4 regions of the Mixta sp. BE291 genome follow, and region 3 is predicted to be linked to each of the others. Evidence: predicted binding sites of a transcription regulator. Region 3 holds the regulator's gene; each other region holds the start of a gene.

Region 1 (4,816 bases), on a different contig from region 3:
CGTAGTGACGCACAAAGGTTTTATGAAAAGTATCATGGGATGAAAAGCCATGTTGTACGGCGACATATTCAATGGTGACATTGTCCTCAACCAGCATGCGCGCCGAGGAGACCAGGCGCTTTTCGCGGCAAAAAGCCGCCAGCGTTTTCCCGGTTACTGCGTGAAAATAACGCTGAAGATACCATTTTGAATAGCCGGTTTTTTCCGCGCAGTCATCTACGGTAATACGCCGATGCGGATTGCTCTCAATCCAGCGCATCAGCTCACGAATCACGCCATAGGTGAACACTTTTTCGTTTGCCACGCTTACGCTTACGTTCATGATTTTCTCTCTTTAACGTGCAGCGGCATCGGACTGTAACTCCAGCCGAATAAAATGAAGCAAATTGTGGCGCAGCATTTCTTCATCGCTGTCGATCACATTGTGCATCGCCAGTAAATCCTGCCCTAATACCAGCGCAATCAAACGCCATGCGGTGGCGGGCGCAGTATCATGACACCGCAATTGATCACGTTCGATAACAGCGCTGAGCATGGTGTGCCACAGGTTAAGGGCATAGACAAAAATCTCATGCAGCGCGCGATCGTGATGGGCCAACACTGACACCTCGCGCCAGATTTCAGTTTCGTGCGTGCTTTTGTCGCAGCCACCCAACAGCGCCAGCACGGCTTCAATACCGCTTACGGCTTCGCTGGCCGCCTTATGCTCCGCCGATTTGGCATGCACAATAGCGAGAAAAGCCTGACATTTTAGCTGGCTCAGCGAGGTGAAATGACGGTTGATATGCCCGACCGCTGCCCCGCTCTCCTGTGCCACTTTGCGTGCGGTAACCGCGGCGTATCCTTCACTTTCCATCACTTTGATGGCGGCATTCAGTAACAGCTCTGCCCGCACATCTGCTTTTAAATAGCCCATTCCGTTGTCCCGTGAAAGTTAACGGCTGTCAGTTTGCCCGTTTTTGAACAGCCGTTCAATAATTTTTCTGAACATGCGTTCAAAACAGGTTGACACATTTTGTCGCTCGCAACGCTACGGCACTTTTTTCGGCTAATCGTTTGCGTCTGAGACGAAAGCGATTGCCTACTATTGAAAACCCCTTTTATGACGGTTTTTTTAAACGCGCAACGTCTTATCGTGATCTGCGTCACAAAACCATTGAACCAAAATGAAACAAACTTTGACAAACGTGAGCGATATCTATTTTCTATCGGCAGGATCAAGGCAACCTATGCGGGCTGCCGCGACGTACGAGTACGTCTTCCCCGGAGTGGCATATAACAACACCTTTCCGTCCAGCAATGGACACAGATTCCCGGCCTTCTCTGACTCAGCAGAGCGGCCTTTAAGCATGTGGTAACCAATGAAAAATAAAATGTTGATGGCAGGCGCGCTGTTGGCAGCGTCATACAGCGTTGCTTCGCAGGCGCAGACTAACGATGCAACCTACGTCTCTGACTGGTGGCATCAGAGCGTTAACGTAGTAGGCAGCAACCATACCCGCTTCGGACCGCACCTGAACAATGACGTTTATCTGGAATATGAAGCCTTCGCCCATAAAGACTGGTTTGATTTTTACGGCTACCTGGATATTCCTAATTTCTTCGGCGCGGCAAACAGCTATCAACAGGGCATCTGGGATAAAGGTTCTCCGCTGTTTTTGGAAATTGAACCACGCTTTTCTATTGATAAGCTGACCGGCACCGATCTGAGCTTCGGCCCGTTTAAAGAGTGGTACTTCGCCAACAACTACGTTTACGACATGGGCCGTAACAGCGATAACCGCCAGAACACCTGGTATATGGGCCTCGGCACCGATATCGACACCCACACCAAACTGGGCCTGTCGCTTAACGTCTATGCCAAATACCAGTGGGAAAACTATGGCGCCGCGAATGAAAACAGCTGGGATGGCTATCGCTTTAAGGTGAAATATTTCCTGCCGATCACCACCCTGTGGGGCGGCAACCTGAGCTATATCGGCTTCACCAACTTTGACTGGGGTTCCGATCTGGCGGATAAAACGCCGGGCGCCTTCCGCGCCAGCAACTCCATCGCTTCCAGCCATATTCTGGCGCTGGGCTACGATCACTGGCACTACTCGGTGGTGGCACGTTATTTCCATAACGGCGGCCAGTGGGCAGATGGCGCTAACCTGAACTTTGGCGACGGTCCGTTTGAAGTGAAATCTACCGGCTGGGGTTACTACCTGGTAGTGGGTTACAACTTCTAACCATGCCGGGGCAGAAGCTGCTGACTTCTGCCCCCGATTTATTCGCTATATGGCCTTTTCTCGCTGTTCTTCTTTCCCTTCTGATAGTCTTTGCGCTAATAACCCACCTGCCCGTTGTTAATAAAATATACCCGCTAAAAAATGGTTCCCCCCCACCCCTATTAAGTCACACTTATTAAATATAAAGGTTAAATCAATTCGTAACGCGCCTATTTAAAACGCAACTTACTGAAGGGAATTAAATATGACCTTTGTCACAATGCTTAACTTAATAAAAAACTTCCCCTCCGCTTTTTAAATAAGCTGTGCTAGCGTAGCGGAAATATGGATTGTCACTGTTTTTAACAGGCAAAACCTACCTTTATTTCGTGCGACGTGATGACTTCACTGTCAGGCGCGGAAAATAAGGTAGGTTTTTTTATATCTATTGCACAACGATGAGCAAGGAGAATGGGATGATAAAGGGATTGTTGGCTTCATTATTAATCCTCAGCAGCGCGACAGTTTTCAGCGCAGAAACGGTGCCAGCGTCTGATAACAATCAGGACGCGTCGGTAACCATTTGGTTTGCCCGACACGGGAAAACGCTATTAAACACGTTGGATCGCGTGCAGGGATGGGCAGATTCGCCGTTAACCGCTGACGGAAAGCGCGTTGCTGAATATCTTGGCGCGGGATTAAAAGGAGTCGCGTTCGACGGCTATTATTCCAGCGATGCCGGACGACAGCGCGAAACCATGCAAATCATCGTGCAACAACTGGGCGTTAAAAACTATCAGCTGAATGAGTTAATCGGCCTGCGCGAAGCCTGCTTTGGCAGCTTTGAAGGGGGTTTTAACCGCGATATGGCCGCAGCGGCCGCACGTCAGTTAGGGCTTAGCGGCCCTGAGGAACTATTCACGCGCATGAAGGCTGGCACGCTAACGGCAGAAGCGTCAATGAATGCGCTTAGCCATGCCGATCCTTCCGGGATAACGGAAAATTATCAGCAGGTAAAGCAGAGAACCCAGGCGGCGCTGCATACCATTATTAACCACGCGCTGAAGTCGCAGCAGAAAAACGTTTTGGCTATTTCTTCCGGTACGGCTCTGCAAATCATGATCTCTGATTTAACCGATAATCCGCAAAAGAATAAGCCGCTAGCCAACTCAGCCGTGGTAAAGCTTATTTATCATCAGGGAAAAATTGACGTTACTGAAATTGGCACCATGAAATATGTTGAGGCGGGGAAGAGATCGCTCACGCTTGCGCGTTAAATCATCCGATTAACACAACGATCTGACGTAATAATAAATAGCTTTAACCTTTTGCTGTTATCAAATTCGCTGACGCATTCTGTTTTATGTCAACACCGGGGAAAATATGAAAATAAAAAACATGGCTGTTATTGCGCTGTTCTTGCCCGCATTTTGTCTGGCGCAGGATAACCATAATGCATTACCTTATTCTTTATTAGACGATCCCTTTTTTAGCGAAAGTTCTTTAACGATTTCACTACGTAATTACTGGAAATATCTCAAGGAGGATGCCGCCAACCCTAAAAACGTGCATGCCGCCTGGGGACAGGGTATTGGGCTGGATTATAAGTCAGGTTACTTTGCCGATATTATTGGTTTTGACCTCTCTTACTATGGCGCGGTTAAGCTCGGCGCCAGCGACTATTTCGATACGCGCGGCATCCTTTATAAAGCGGGTCAGGAGAATAAAAAAGGCAATGCGCAGGGCTTTAGCAAATTTGGTCAGCGCTACGTTAAGTTGAAGCTGAGCGACGGCGCGGTGAAAAGCGCGCTGCATGGCGGCTGGGAAAGCCTGCCCAATTTTGGCGTGGTGAACACCTCGCGTCGCCTCTCACCAATAACTTACCTTGGCTGGAACGGCGTGGCGCAGCTTGGCGCTGTCGGGCTGCGCACCGCCTGGGTCAGTGGTTCCCTCGATCGCAGCTCGCCGCAGAAAATGCATTTTAAAACCAACAGCGGTCAGGATATCGACCATATCGCTACTGGCGAGATCTTCTATCACGGCGACCGCGTAAAGTTGAATTACGCCGTGGGCGAAAGCGACGGCTACCTGCGACGTCAGCAGCTCTTTTTAAGCGGCAACGTGACGCCGCACCTCTCCGTAGGCGGTCAGTTCTATCTTACCCGCGCGCTGGAAACCTATCGGTCGATGCCTGCGCCGCGCCGTGATTTCGATCGCAGCGCGCATCATTACGCCCTGGAGATGACCTGGAAAAAAGATAAGTTGCGTTCCCGCTGGGGCGTGGCCTGGACACGGGCGGAAAAGGAAAATGCGGTGGGCTTTTATCCGCGTCATATGAGCCGCCACTCGTTTGGCAATTTCATTTCACTGGCCAGCGCCGGTGACGATTATATGCGTGATAAAGAGCTGATGGTGGCGACCATGACCGATTACCGGTTCACGCCAACGCTGCTGGCGGGCGTGGCAGTGAACGCAGGCACGATTCGCTATCAGGGCTTAAACATACACAGCGGCGAAGCCAGCCTCTATGGCCGCTGGTCGCCCGCCGATCCTGCGCTGAAAAACCTCAGCGTATGGGTGATGTGCGGGCCGGGCTGGTCCTACAA
Region 2 (4,816 bases), on a different contig from region 3:
ATCTGGAAGTTTGTCCAAAATGCGACCATCACATGCGTATGCATGCGCGCGAGCGCCTGCACAGCCTGTTAGATCAAGGCACGCTGGTTGAGCTGGGCAGCGAACTGGAACCGAAAGACGTTCTCAAGTTCCGCGACTCCAAGAAGTATAAGGATCGTCTGGCTGCGGCACAGAAAGAAACCGAAGAGAAAGATGCGCTGATCGTCATGAAGGGCACGCTGCACAGCATGCCGATCGTGGCCGCCGCGTTTGAGTTCTCTTTTATGGGCGGCTCCATGGGCTCGGTGGTCGGCGCGCGTTTTGTCCGTGCCGTCGAACAGGCGCTGGAAGATAACTGCCCGCTGATCTGTTTCTCTGCCAGCGGCGGCGCCCGTATGCAGGAAGCGCTGATGTCGCTGATGCAGATGGCGAAAACCAGCGCAGCGCTGGCGAAAATGCGCGAGCGCGGTCTGCCTTATATCTCTGTATTAACCGACCCAACCATGGGCGGCGTTTCCGCCAGTTTCGCCATGCTGGGCGATCTGAACGTGGCGGAACCGAAAGCGCTGATCGGCTTTGCTGGCCCGCGCGTGATTGAGCAGACGGTACGTGAAAAACTGCCGCCGGGCTTCCAGCGCAGCGAGTTTCTGATCGAAAAAGGCGCGATCGATATGATTATCCGTCGCCCGGAAATGCGCTTTAAGCTGGCGAGCCTGCTGGCGAAAATGCAGAATCTGCCCGCACCGCTGCCGGACAGCGAAGAGCTGCCGGATGAGCCGAAAGCGGAAAGCCAAGAGGCCTGACAGATGATGGAAAGGCGTCTTTCATGACGCCTTTCACCAATGAACCGTAACTTTGTGAACGGGATCCATGGAAAATCTTCACCTTCCTCAAGCCACGTCGCCTCTGGCCGCGTGGCTTTATTATCTTGAGCGTCTGCATACCCAGGCCATCGATCTGGGTCTGACGCGCGTTGAACGCGTAGCCCGCACGCTCAATCTGTTAAAACCCGCCCCCTTTGTGTTTACCGTTGCCGGTACTAACGGCAAAGGCACCACCTGCCGTACGCTGGAAACGCTGTTGATCGCCGCCGGTTATCGTGTGGGCGTCTATAGTTCGCCGCACCTGTTGCGCTATACCGAACGGGTACGCATTCAGGGCGATGAGCTGCCGGAAGCGGCGCATTCCGCCAGCTTTGCCGCTATCGAAGCGGGGCGCGGCGCAACCTCGCTGACCTATTTTGAGTTCAGCACGCTATCGGCGCTGCAGCTGTTTAAACAGGCGGCGCTGGACGTGGTGATTCTGGAAGTCGGGCTGGGCGGACGTCTTGACGCCACCAATATCGTGGATGCCGATGTCGCAGTGGTGACCAGCATCGCGCTGGATCATACCGACTGGCTGGGACCGGATCGTGAAAGCATCGGCCGCGAAAAAGCGGGCGTTTTCCGTGCCGCTAAGCCTGCCGTGGTCGGCGAGCCCGATATGCCGCAGAGCATTGCCCTGGTGGCGCAGGAAAAAGGCGCGCAGCTACAGCAGCTGGGCCGCGACTGGCACTGGCAACCGCAGCAGGACGGCTGGCGTTTCAGCAATGCCAGCATGACGCTGGAGAATCTGCCGCTGCCGCAGGTGCCGCTGCCGAATGCGGCGACGGCGCTGGCGGCGCTAAGCGCATCCGGTTTGCAGGTCAGCGAAGCGATTATTCGCCAGCATCTGGCTAAAGCCGTGCTGCCAGGGCGCTTCCAGACCGTGGCGCAGCAGCCGCAGCTGATTCTGGACGTGGCGCACAACCCGCACGCCGCAGGCTATCTGGCCGGACGGCTGGCGCAGCTGCCGAAAGCGGGGCAGGTCCATGCGGTGGTGGGAATGCTGCATGATAAAGACATTGCCGGTACGCTGGCGTGTCTGGCGCCTCAGGTGGATTGCTGGTACTTAGCGCCGCTGGAAGGCCCGCGCGGCGCCAGCGCGGAACAGCTGATGGCAGAGCTGCAAACGGATCGGGCGCGCGCCTTTGGTTCTGTGACCGAGGCATGGCGGGCCGCCATGCAGCAGGCGTCTGAACAGGATATTGTGCTGGTATGTGGCTCGTTCCATACCGTGGCACAGGTCATGGAAGCGATGGAAACGGAGAAGGGCAGTGGCAAGTAAGTTTCAGAACCGTTTAGTCGGCACGGTGATTCTGGTCGCCGTTGGCGTCATTGTGTTGCCGGGCCTGCTGGACGGGAAAAAAAAGCATTACAAAGAAGAGTTTGCCGCGATCCCGCTGGTGCCGAAGCCGGACGACCAGCAGGATGGGGATATCGTGCCGCCGGTGACGCAGTCGCTGCCTGCGCAGCCGCCAGAGGGCGCTGGGGCGGCGATCGGGGGGGACAGCAATCGTCCGCAGCAGTCGGCCGATAATGGCACCGCCGTGCCGCAGCACAACAGCGAACCTTCCGTGGTCGCGCCGCCGCCGGTGGTTCAAGCGCCGCCGCAGGTGAAAACGGAACAGCCGAAGCCGAAACCGGTTGAGCAGCCGAAACCGAAGCCGGTAGAAACACCGAAGCCAAAACCGGTGGAAACGCCTAAAGCCACCGAGCAAACGGCACCAGCGGGCCAGGCCTGGATGGTGCAGCTGGGCGCGCTGAAAAATGCGGCGAAGGTTAATGAGATTGTGGCGCAGCTGCGTCTCTCTGGCTATCGCGCCTGGACCGTGCCGTCAACGCCGGTGCAGGGACAGATTACCCGCATCTATGTTGGTCCGGATGCCTCTAAAGCGAAAATGCAGGCGGCAGTCGGCGAACTGAAAAGCGTTTCTGGCCTGAGCGGCGTGGTTAAACCTTACAGCGCCCGCTAAGTAACGGCGCGGCAGCGGATTTCGCCGCTGCGCCTCTGCCCGCTTCGCTTTTTTTGTCCGCTTTTTATTTATTTGGTGAAGGGGAAAACGCTACGCAAACGTTTTCTTTTTCTGTTAGAATGCGCCCCGAACTGGATGCAGGGGCATTGTCGCTGGAAGAGTTCATGGTCTGGATAGATTACGTCATCATTGGGATTGTTAGTTTTTCTGCTCTTGTCAGCCTGATCCGTGGGTTTGTTCGGGAAGCTTTATCTCTTATCACCTGGGGATGCGCATTCTTTGTTGCCAGCCGTTACTATCCCTTCCTTGCTGTCTGGTTCACCGGATTTGACGAGCAGCTGGTGCGCAACGGCATCGCCATCGCCGTTCTTTTTATCGCTACCCTGATTGTCGGGGCGATTGTGAACTATGTGATTGGCTCGCTGGTCGAAAAAACGGGGTTGTCGGGAACCGACAGAGTACTGGGTGTCTGCTTCGGGGCGCTGCGTGGCGTGCTAATCGTTTCAGCGATGCTGTTCTTCCTCGATACCTTTACCGGCTTTTCCAAAAGCCCGGACTGGCAGCAGTCCCAATTGATCCCTGAGTTCAGTTACATCATCAGATGGTTCTTTGACTATCTGCAAAGCACGTCGAGTTTTTTACCCCGGTAATCGCGCCGGGTGTGCGGCCAATGAGGATATGACAACATGTGCGGTATTGTCGGTATCACCGGTTTTATGCCGGTCAACCAGTCGATTTATGACGCGTTAACGGTGCTGCAGCACCGTGGGCAGGATGCCGCAGGCATTTGTACCATCGATGCGCTGAACTGTTTCCGTCTGCGTAAGGCGAACGGGCTGGTAAACGATGTGTTCGAGGCTCGCCATATGCAGCGTTTGCAGGGCAATATGGGCATCGGGCATGTACGTTACCCTACCGCCGGTAGCTCCAGCGCCTCTGAAGCGCAGCCTTTTTATGTCAACTCCCCGTACGGTATTACCCTGGCCCACAACGGCAACCTGACTAACGCTCACGAGCTGCGTAAACAGCTGTTTGAGAGCGGCCGCCGTCACGTTAATACCACCTCTGACTCGGAAATCCTGCTGAATATTTTTGCGCAGGAGCTGGACCGCTGTTCGCATCATCCGCTGGAAGCGGACGACATTTTCTCCGCCGTGGCGGCCGTTCATCAGCAGGTGCGCGGCGCCTACGCCTGCGTGGCGATGATTATCGGCCACGGCATGGTGGCTTTCCGCGATCCTAACGGTATTCGTCCGCTGGTGATGGGCAAGCGCGAACTGGCTGAAGGCCGCACCGAATATATGGTGGCGTCAGAAAGCGTGGCGCTGGATACGCTGGGCTTTGAGTTTCTGCGCGACGTTGCGCCGGGCGAAGCGGTGTATATCACCGTTCACGGCCAGCTCTACACCCGCCAGTGCGCTGAAAACCCGCGTAACAACCCCTGCCTGTTTGAGTATGTTTACTTTGCGCGCCCGGACTCGTTCCTGGATAAGATTTCGGTCTACAGCGCACGCGTACGTATGGGCACCAAGCTGGGGGCGAAAATCGCCCGCGAGTGGGAAGATTTAGATATCGATGTGGTGATTCCGATCCCGGAAACCTCCACCGACGTGGCGCTGGAAATCGCCCGTATTCTGGATAAGCCTTATCGTCAGGGCTTCGTGAAAAACCGCTACGTTGGCCGCACTTTTATTATGCCGGGCCAACAGCTGCGCCGTAATGCGGTGCGCCGTAAGCTGAATGCCAACCGCGCCGAGTTCCGTGATAAAAATGTGCTGCTGGTGGATGACTCCATCGTGCGCGGCACCACCTCGGAGCAAATTATCGAGATGGCGCGTGAAGCGGGCGCGCGCAAGGTTTACCTGGCTTCGGCTGCGCCGGAGATTCGCTTCCCGAACGTTTACGGCATCGATATGCCAAGCGCCACTGAGCTGATCGCTCACGGACGTGAAGTGGAAGAGATTCGTCAGCTGATTAAGGCTGATGGGCTGATCTTCCAGGATC
Region 3 (4,816 bases):
GCCACGCGGCGGCAGTGCCAGCAGGTGGCGAATGGCTGGCGCGGGCAGTTAAGCATCGCCGTGGATCGCATTGTTAAGCCGCAGCGTACCCGTCAGCTGGTGCTTGATTTCTATCGGCACTTCCCGGATATGGAACTGCTGATCACGCCGGAAGTGTTTAACGGCGTTTGGGATGCGCTGGCGGACGAGCGGGTTGATGTGGCGATTGGCGCGACGCAGGCGATTCCGGTTGGCGGGCGCTTTGCCTTTCGCGATATGGGCGCGCTTAACTGGCGCTGCGTAGTAAGCGTTGATCATCCTTTAGCCAGCGTCAGCAGGCAGCTGGAGGATGATGATATTCGTCCCTGGCCCTCGCTGGTGCTGGAAGATACCTCGCGCGCATTGCCACGACGTACCACCTGGACGCTGGATAATCAGCGCCGTCTGGTGGTGCCCGACTGGGAAAGCGCGTTTGACTGCCTGCGTGCCGGGCTGTGTGTGGGCATGGTTCCCGGACATTTCGCCGCACCGCTGCTGAAAACCCGGCAGCTCACCGAGCTGGCGCTGCCGCAACCTTTTCCCGACAGCTTCTGTTGCGTCAGCTGGTCGGAGCAAAGCAGTTCGCCCGCGCTGCGCTGGCTGCTGGATTATCTTGGCGATACGGAAACGATCAATCGGGAATGGCTGCGGGAAGCGTAGCGGCTCAGGAACAGCGGTTCCTGAGCCTGAACCTTAGCGGCGGTAGTCGCGGAAGGGACCATCGGCGACAGAGCGGCGCTCAATCAGCGTAGGATGGACTTCAATGGTTTGCGATTCTTCACGTTTGCTGGTGATCCTGTCCAGCAGCATATCAAAAGCGGTTTCGCCCAGCTGCTCTTTCGGCTGATGCACTGTGGTCAGCGCAGGGGTAAAATAGCGGGCGTTGCGCACGTTATCGTAACCGATCACTGAAATATCCTGCGGCACGCGCAGTCCCAGCTCATCGGCGGCGCAAATCGCGCCCATCGCCATAATATCGCCGCCGCAGAAAACGGCGGTAGGGCGCTGCTTCTGCGCCAGGATTTGCTGCATAGCGCGATAGCCAGACTCTGGCTCAAAGTCGCCCTGAACGATCCACTCTTCGCGTACCGCAATGCTGGCCTCATTCAGCGCTTTGACAAAACCGGCGAAGCGCCCGCTGCCGGTGTTGCGTTCCATCTGACCGGGGATCACGCCGATATCACGATGTCCGCGCTCGATCAGATAGCGGCCAGCGAGATAGCCGCCCTGGAAAGCATTATCCAGCACGGTATCGGTAAAGTCGCCGCGCGATTCGCCCCAGTCCATGACTACCATAGGAATATTGCGGTTCTCCTCCAGCATCTTCAGCAGCGCTTCAGGATATTCGGAGCACATCACCAACAGGCCATCCACGCGCTTTTGCGCCATCATGGAAAGATAAGCCTGCTGTTTCTGTAAATCGTTATGGGCGTTGCCCAGAATCAGGGTATAGCCACGGGCGAAACAGCGCGTTTCCACCGCTTCGATAATCTCAGCGAAATAGGGCGCCTCGCTGGACGTCGCCAACAGGCCGATCGATTTAGTGTGGTTGACTTTCAGGCTGCGTGCGACCGCACTGGGCGAATAGTGTAGTTCTTTGATGGCTGCCCACACGGCCTCACGGGTTTCTTCCGCGACAAAACGGGTTTTATTGATGACGTGCGATACCGTGGTGGTAGAAACGCCGGCACGCTTTGCGACATCTTTGATTGTTGCCATTAAAAAGATACTCCTGCGCCTATCGTAATAGTTTGATAAGGCTAATGTTAATCGTTTGCGTCCCGATAGCGTTATTCAGCACGCGTATGGGTTATCATCAGGCGGGCTGAGGTACGTCTTAGCGGCGGGACGTCTTAAAATAAGGGTCGTCGACAACGGTGGTTTTGGTCGTTGCGCAACGCAAGGCGGGGATTCTACCAAGCTGGCGCAAAGAAAACGAGATTTTTACCAGGGAGTATGGGAAAATCTATACCGTTATTTTTTGTGTGGTTAAAGGAGAGGCCAAATGAGCACGGATTTAAAACTATCAATAGGCACCACGGTGGCGGCATTACTGGTGATCATGGCGTTTAGCTTCACCGCCGTTATCAATTAATCGCCAGCCAGAAATAAAAAAAGCCTGTCATATGACAGGCTTTTTTGTTGCGCAACCGCGTTAGCGAATGGTGCGCGGCGTCATCACGCGGCGAGCGCCAACGTAGTGCCGCTGCCAGTAATCATCGCTCAGCTGGCTAATCTGGATATCTTTACCGGTGCGCGGCGACTGGATAAAGCGTCCGTTACCGAGATAGACGCCGACGTGATCGGCTGCGCCACGATTATTAATGCGGAAGAACACCAGATCGCCTTTTTCCAGCGCTTCACGGTTAATCGATGCCGCATCACGCAGGTGGTACATTTCATTAGCGGTGCGGGGAATTTTAAACTTCACCACATCTTTATAGGCGTACCAGACCAAACCGCTACAGTCGAAACCGGTATGAGGCGAGGTGCCTCCCCACTGATAGGGCTTACCTAACTGGCTCATCAGTTTGTTCATCGCCGTTTCACGCGCCTTTTGATAGCGCTCACGATGCGCCTTGCTCATCTCCAGCGGGCCGCGCTTAGCGACTACAGCGGTTTTTTTCTCGCCGCGCTGGCGACCATAGCGCTGTTTGCTTTTTTTACTGATGCTTTTTTTTACGCTGGTGGTTTTAACCGCGCTACGACTCTTTTTCGTGCTGGCTGTGGCAACCGTGGCAGGTTTACTTTTCTTCTTTAGCTTGTTTTTTTCGACGCTGGCCGGACGGGCTTTTTTACTGGTGGTTTTTACCACCCGGCGCTTGCGACGGTCGTCGTCGCGGGCGGCTTTTTTATCAATTTTATGCTGAGTGGCTTTGACTGGCGCCTGCGGGGATGCCTCGGCAACGTTAAAAAAGAGTTGAGCAACGGTCAGCATAAAAAGCGTAATCAATAAACGCATGGTGTGGTTACACTCAAAGCGCAGTGATAGCGCAAGGTTAATCTTATTTCTGCCATAGCGACAGACTCCTGAAGGGCCAATTCTAATCGAACTTTTTGCGAAAAGATAAAGCCTTTTTTAGTGAAATAAACTTTAAATGCATATAGATGTAAAAATAAGCGTAAACAGGCGGTTATCTCAGCAAAGTTATTGCCAGGTATTAACCACCGCGCAATGCATCGCGCTGATACGGGTTATTTTGCTGTGACAAGCCGCTACAATAACCCGCGTCATTTAACCTTACAGAAAATGTCGTTTTCAGCAACCCGCTACAGTCGCTACAATCAATAGACACGAAGCATGCTATTTAAGGAAGGCAATTATGAGTACTGTTGAAAAAATTCAGCGCCAGATCGCAGAAAACCCGATTCTGCTTTACATGAAAGGCTCGCCGAAGTTACCCAGCTGTGGCTTTTCGGCGCAAACGGTTCAGGCTCTCTCTGCCTGTGGCGAGCGCTTCGCCTATGTGGATATCCTGCAAAGCCCTGACATTCGTGCTGAGCTGCCGAAATATGCTAACTGGCCCACCTTCCCGCAGCTGTGGGTAGATGGCGAACTGGTTGGCGGCTGCGATATCGTGATCGAGATGTTCCAGCGCGGCGAACTGCAGACGCTGATTAAAGAAACAGCAGAAAAATATAAAGAAGCGGAATAAATTTTCCGCTTACAACAGCAAAGGGCGCTTCAGGCGCCCTTTTTTACGGCGGACGGACTATTCACCGTCGCTGATTTCAGCAGGCTGTTCCTCATCGACCGGCAGCGGCGGCCAGCCGCCCAGACGTTTCCAGCGGTTTACCAGCTCGCAAAACAGCTCCGCCGTGCGCTCAGTGTCATACAGCGCCGAGTGCGCCTGGCTGGCGTCAAAAGCGATGCCTGCGGCCTTACAGGCTTTCGCCAGCACCGTCTGACCCACTACCAGCCCGCTCAGGGCCGCGGTATCAAAGGTGGCGAACGGATGAAACGGATTGCGCTTTAGCGCCGTTCGCTCAGCGGCGGCCATCATAAAACTGTGATCGAAATTGGCATTATGCGCAACGACAATGGCGCGATTGCAGCCCTGATCCTTTATGCCTTTGCGCACCTGTTTAAAGATAGCGTGCAGCGCATCATATTCATTGACCGCGCCGCGCAGCGGATTCTCAGGATCGATACCATTGAACGCCAGCGCCTCCGGATGCAGAATCGCGCCCGCAAAAGGCTCGACGTGAAAATGCAGCGTCTGGTCGCGTTGCAGCCAGCCATTTTCATCCATTTTCAACGTAACGGCGGCAATTTCCAGCAGTGCATCGGTTTTGGCGTTAAATCCGGCGGTTTCGATATCAATTACCACTGGATAAAAGCCGCGGAAGCGGTCAGATAATGCGTTCAGTTGTTTCGATTCAGACATCAGGATCTCATTGGCGAAAAAATGCAGCGCGCATTATGGCAAATTTCGCCAGGGGTTGCAGCAGCAGGAAAAAGAAGGGCGCCCGCAGGCGCCCAAAAAACTTAGTGGCCGAGGCCATGACCAGCGTGTTCGTTCTCAATCAGTTCGATTTTGTAACCGTCCGGGTCTTCAACAAAGGCGATAACGGTGTTGCCGCCTTTAACCGGGCCCGCTTCACGGGTCACTTTACCGCCCGCCTGACGAATTCGTTCGCAGGTTGCTGCGACATCATCCACGCCCAGCGCGATATGGCCATAGGCGTTGCCGAGATCATAGTGATCCACACCCCAGTTATAGGTCAGCTCAATCACTGCGCCTTCGCTTTCGTCGGTATAGCCAACAAACGCCAGGTTATATTTATATTCCTGATT
Region 4 (4,816 bases), on a different contig from region 3:
GCGGTGGCCTTATCCTGCTGATCGCAAGCGGCCAGACCCACGACCAGTAAACCTATCCCAAGATATTTTGTAAGTTGACGCATCAGGTTCCCTTTCTTTATTTGTCTGGCAATACAAAGCTTAATACAAGCTGAATCAGCGCTCAAAAGCAACTAAACGTATGTCACAGAATCTTGCCGTACATAGGTTTTCTAAGACAACGCTGCATAACATCCAGTGTCAAAATTGCCATGGCCTATACGGCTAGCCGAAATGGTATTGTGTCCGCTGTGTGCGCTCTGCCAGTCGCTTAAGCGCTGCGTTAAGCAATACGCCATAGGCGGGCAAAAAGAAAACCATACAGATCAAAACTTTAAAGCTGTAATCCACCAGCGCGATTTCCACCCAGTGCTGAGCCATAAAAGCATCGGTGCTTTTATAAAATGCGATAAAGAAAAAGGCGAGCGTATCGCTAATATTGCCTAAAAACATGGCGCAGGCGGGTGCTACCCACCACTTTGGTAACTGACGCAGACGATTAAAAACGTGTACGTCCAGCACCTGTCCCAGCGCATAGGCCATAAAGCTGGCGCAGGCGATACGGGCAACAAACAGGTTTACTTCGCTTAGCGCGCCCAGGCCTTGCCAGCTGCCGTTGTAAAACAGCGAAGAGACGCCGTAGGAGATAAACAGCGCCGGAATCATGACCGACAAAATAATGCGACGAGCCAGCGGCGCGCCAAAAATGCGCACGGTCAGATCGGTAGCCAGAAAGATAAACGGAAAGCTAAAGGCCCCCCAGGTGGTATGGAAGCCAAAAATCGAAATAGGCAGCTGTACCAGATAGTTACTGGAGGTGATTATCAGAAGGTGAAACAAAGAAAGCCAGACAAGCGCATGCTTCCGCTGGCGCGGTGTTAAAGAGATCATAATTTACCTTTTTACGTTGGGGTGAGGGAACCCAGTCTTAATTAAGTTTTGTACCGTTACGGATGGCAAAGCTTTATGGCGCGCTCAACGGCTCAAAAACCCTGGCGCGGGCGCATCTTACCGCGTTACCTGCAGTTTGCAATGGTTAGTTTTCACGCAAACGTTCACCTTCCTGACCGCTTGCGCAACAGAGCGTCGGGGGTAGAATAGAGCGCAACAGAATTTCGCGATGAGACAATAATGAGTAATCACTTCGATAACCCCGATCAAACCCTGGATGCGCTTGGGCTGCGCTGTCCCGAACCAGTGATGATGGTGCGTAAAACCGTACGTCATATGCAGGATGGGGAAACGCTACTGATTATCGCTGACGATCCGGCGACCACCCGTGATATCCCCGGCTTTTGCCGCTTTATGGAACATACGCTGGTGGCACAGGATACGGATGAAAAGCCCTACCGCTATCTGCTGCGTAAGGGCCTTTCCTGAGGATTAAAAGAACAGCTTCGTCAGCTCTGCGCCCGGCTCGTCGGCACGCATGAAGGCTTCGCCAACCAGGAAATTGTTAACTCCTGCCTGACGTAGCCGCTGCACGTCCTGCCGCGTGGCAATACCTGATTCCGTCACGACCAGACGATCCGACGGCAGCTGTGTCAGCAGACGCAGCGTCGTCTCGATGGACGTCTCAAAGCTACGCAGGTTGCGGTTGTTAATGCCAATCAGGGGCGTGGTCAGGCTCAGCGCTCGCTCCAGCTCATTGCCGTCATGCACTTCTACCAGCACCGCCATCCCCAGCTGATGCGCAGCCGCTTCCAGCTCCTGCATTTGACTATCTTCCAGCGCGGCGACAATTAACAGAATGCAGTCGGCGCCCATCGCTCGCGCTTCCTCCACCTGCCAGCTATCAATCATAAAATCTTTACGCAGAACCGGCAGCGAACAAGCCGCGCGCGCCTGCTGCAAATAGTGCTCGTTGCCCTGAAAAAACTGCGTATCGGTTAGCACGGAAAGACAGGCTGCGCCGCCTTGTTGATAGCTTGTAGCAATGGCCGCGGGGTTAAAATCAGCGCGAATCAGCCCCTTCGACGGGCTGGCTTTTTTTACCTCGGCAATGATGCCCGGCTTGCCCTGCTGATTATGCTGGCGCAGCGCCGCGATAAAATCACGTCGGGTTTGCTGCTGCGCACGATCGCGCAGCGCGTTAAGCGAAGAGGCGCGTTTGGCCGCGCTGATTTCCTCACGCTTCACCGCCAGGATTTTATTTAAAATGTCAGACATGAGGCGCTTCCTTAACTGAAGTTATGGCCCTCCCACGCGGGCCGCTACGATGTTTTAATGTTTTCCCATCTCAGGCGCAAGCTTCAGCGTTTCAGGCTGTCTGGCGCTGACAGCCGCTCGCTCAGCGAGCAGGCGCTTTTTTTTGTGCCCGCCCGCAGCGGCTGCGTTTATGATCCAGCAAAACCGGTCAGTAAAGCCAAAGCGAGCGAGCCACCATAAAGTGACCGGCAAAATAGCAGGCGGCGACAATGGCATTATCTGCCGTGAAGCGCTTGCGATAATGGCTGATAAACCAGACCACATTAGCCAGCGTCAGCAGCGTTGCGCCCGCCATCAGCGAGAAGCTGTAATCGGTGGGACGGAAGTAATAAAGCTCTGCCGCCAGCCAGTTCATTACTAGCGTCATGCCGATAAACGTACAAACCGGCCAGCGCAGTTCCTCCAGCCGCGACCAGATGATGGCGATCCAGACAATACCAACAATCAGCAGCGTTAGCGGAATCGGCCAGAAAAAGCTCATGGTCATATGACTGGCGAAATTGATGGTATAGAGCAAATGCGCCAGGAAAAACGCGCCCAGTGCATACATCATGCGCTGACGCGGCAGCAGCATTAACGCATCGCCCGCCAGGGTCGCCAGCAGGCCGAGTAGGATCAGATAATCGGTGGGATTACGCGTTGGCGCCTGCCAGGCCCAGGCCAGCAGGAGTAACAGAGTGACAGGTTTAAACAGCCAGCGTTGCCACTGCGGCCCGCGATAGGAAGCATCAACATAGAGCCAGCCGGAAAAAAGTACCGCAAGAAATGACCAAATCATTACGTTGTCCTTTTTTGAAAGGGGTGACAGCAAAATCAACCGTCAATGTGTAGCGCTGATAATCTGACTACCGTTTTATGTGCAATATCCTGCACTGAGTTTAGGTTAGGGGCGCGTAATGTGACAATGCGCGCATTCTGGTTGTATCCTTCCGGGGTAACAGAACGCTTAAAGGAAGCCGAAAGAGATGAGCAAACCGCCGTTAATTTTTATCATCGTGCTGGCGATTATTGCCGTGCTGGCCTCGCGTCAGTTCATTAAACAACGACGCGAGAACGCGGCAAACGAGGCTGCGCCGATGCGCCTGTTATCGGCGGAGGTGAAAAGTAAGCGGGAGTTTCCGTCGCCAAACCGACGTTCGCGCCAGCGTGAGGTGATTGCCGGTGAAGAGATGCGTTATGAGGCCTGGTTTCACCTGTTAAACGACGGCAGCGATATCAAGCTGACGGTAACGGCGAACGATTACCATCAGCTGGATAAAGGCGCAAAAGGCGAGCTTAAAGTTCAGGGTTCCCGCTTTATCGCGTTTACGCCTGACGCGCCCTGAGCGTTATGACTTCGGGTAGTGCTTTTTCTGCCAGGCAAGCAGCTCGAATACGCCGAAAAAGAAGATCTTAACCTGCGTTAGGCGGCTGAGCTTGATGCCATCTTTCGGCTGTGTGGCTTTCAGTAAAATCAGCTGCAGGCCATGCATTAGCACCATAAAAATCAGCGCAACGTTAACAAAATATGTCAGCGGTTTAGGAAAGGGATGCACGATATTCAGCAGCAAAAAGGCCCAAACGAAAACCATTAATAAGCGACCCAGATTAAGCCACATCGTTTTGCTCCTGTGAAATGCCTGCGCGGCGATATAAGCGGTAGGCGACCTGTCCCGCAATTTTTTCTCTGTGCAGCTGCCAGTTAACCGGCACCGGCGGCGCACCGTTTTCCACTTCGCTTTCAACGTAAATCAACGCCTCATCAGCCAGCCAGCCGTTGCTTTCCAGCAGCTGTAGCGCCTGCTCTAACAGCCCTTTGCGAAAAGGCGGATCGATAAACACGATGTGGTAGGGATCGCCCTGCTGCGCCAGCCAGCTAAGCGTGTTGGTCTGGATCACTTGCGCATTGCTGGCTTTCAGCGTCTGTAAATTCTGTGTTAATTGCTGAGCGACCGGCTTTTCCAGTTCCAGCAGCGTAGCGGAACCGGCGTAGCGCGACAGCGCTTCCAGCCCCAGTGCGCCGCTGCCTGCAAAGCAGTCCAGGCAGCGGGCCTGCTGGATATCAGGTGCCAGCCAGTTAAACAGCGTTTCACGCACCCGATCGGTGGTGGGGCGCAATCCGGCGCTGTCCGGCACCGGCAGTTTTCTTCCACGCCATTGACCGCCAATAATGCGGATTTGTCCTGCGCCGCCGCGGGGTTTTTTATTCATGATGCTCACAACTCGTCATAATTTGTTGCGTAGTTTAACGGGCGAAAGCGGTTGAGGAAACGTTAAAAAGGGTGCTGGTGTTGCGCTCGCTGGAAAGTGTTAGACTAATGAATTCTTTATCAGGTTATTTTTTCAGCCCGGTACAACAAACGACCGGATGAAAGCCATCGAGGAGTGTAGTCACACAATGGCAAAAGAGAAAAAGCGTGGCTTTTTTTCCTGGCTGGGTTTTGGTCGTGAAGAAACGCCTGCGCAGCCAGAAGAACAAAAAGAGGCGTTAACGGAACAGCCGGAAAACACCGCTGAAAACGAAGCGTCTGCGGCGCAGCAACCGAGCGCTGAGCAAATCGCCGAGGATATTGTCGCTACGACGCAGGAAGTCGCGCGTCAGGAGCAGGCG

The links. Region 3 encodes PurR, which represses purine synthesis genes. Its sites were predicted from a motif close to CANGCAAACGTTTGCNTG; they were not measured.
Region 1: a site for PurR is predicted at 1,067-1,084, ahead of J2X14_RS17170 (nucleoside-specific channel-forming protein Tsx). Genes of this name have one in related genera too.
Region 2: a site for PurR is predicted at 2,904-2,921, ahead of cvpA (colicin V production protein). Genes of this name have one in related genera too.
Region 4: a site for PurR is predicted at 1,063-1,080, ahead of tusA (sulfurtransferase TusA). Genes of this name have one in related genera too.

Annotation. Positions count from the first base shown of each region.
Region 1 covers NZ_JAVDXN010000008.1:42,703-47,518, forward strand. The annotation lists gene J2X14_RS17160 (helix-turn-helix domain-containing protein) at 1-322, opposite strand, end outside; gene J2X14_RS17165 (TetR family transcriptional regulator) at 335-916, opposite strand; gene J2X14_RS17170 (nucleoside-specific channel-forming protein Tsx) at 1,362-2,231, shown strand; gene J2X14_RS17175 (histidine phosphatase family protein) at 2,687-3,487, shown strand; gene J2X14_RS17180 (OprD family outer membrane porin) at 3,594-4,816, shown strand, end outside.
Region 2 covers NZ_JAVDXN010000012.1:29,741-34,556, reverse strand. The annotation lists gene accD (acetyl-CoA carboxylase, carboxyltransferase subunit beta) at 1-782, shown strand, start outside; gene folC (bifunctional tetrahydrofolate synthase/dihydrofolate synthase) at 850-2,124, shown strand; gene dedD (cell division protein DedD) at 2,114-2,812, shown strand; gene cvpA (colicin V production protein) at 2,977-3,462, shown strand; gene purF (amidophosphoribosyltransferase) at 3,499-4,816, shown strand, end outside.
Region 3 covers NZ_JAVDXN010000001.1:738,113-742,928, forward strand. The annotation lists gene punR (DNA-binding transcriptional activator PunR) at 1-678, shown strand, start outside; gene purR (HTH-type transcriptional repressor PurR) at 712-1,737, opposite strand; gene cydH (cytochrome bd-I oxidase subunit CydH) at 2,024-2,113, shown strand; gene J2X14_RS03575 (C40 family peptidase) at 2,174-2,980, opposite strand; gene J2X14_RS03580 (Grx4 family monothiol glutaredoxin) at 3,339-3,674, shown strand; gene rnt (ribonuclease T) at 3,732-4,406, opposite strand; gene gloA (lactoylglutathione lyase) at 4,508-4,816, opposite strand, start outside.
Region 4 covers NZ_JAVDXN010000004.1:372,821-377,636, forward strand. The annotation lists gene J2X14_RS11775 (DcrB family lipoprotein) at 1-83, opposite strand, end outside; gene J2X14_RS11780 (7-cyano-7-deazaguanine/7-aminomethyl-7-deazaguanine transporter) at 244-909, opposite strand; gene tusA (sulfurtransferase TusA) at 1,150-1,398, shown strand; gene trpC (indole-3-glycerol phosphate synthase TrpC) at 1,402-2,187, opposite strand; gene J2X14_RS11795 (lysoplasmalogenase) at 2,375-3,004, opposite strand; gene J2X14_RS11800 (DUF2500 domain-containing protein) at 3,192-3,551, shown strand; gene J2X14_RS11805 (DUF1145 family protein) at 3,555-3,824, opposite strand; gene rsmD (16S rRNA (guanine(966)-N(2))-methyltransferase) at 3,814-4,416, opposite strand; gene ftsY (signal recognition particle-docking protein FtsY) at 4,604-4,816, shown strand, end outside.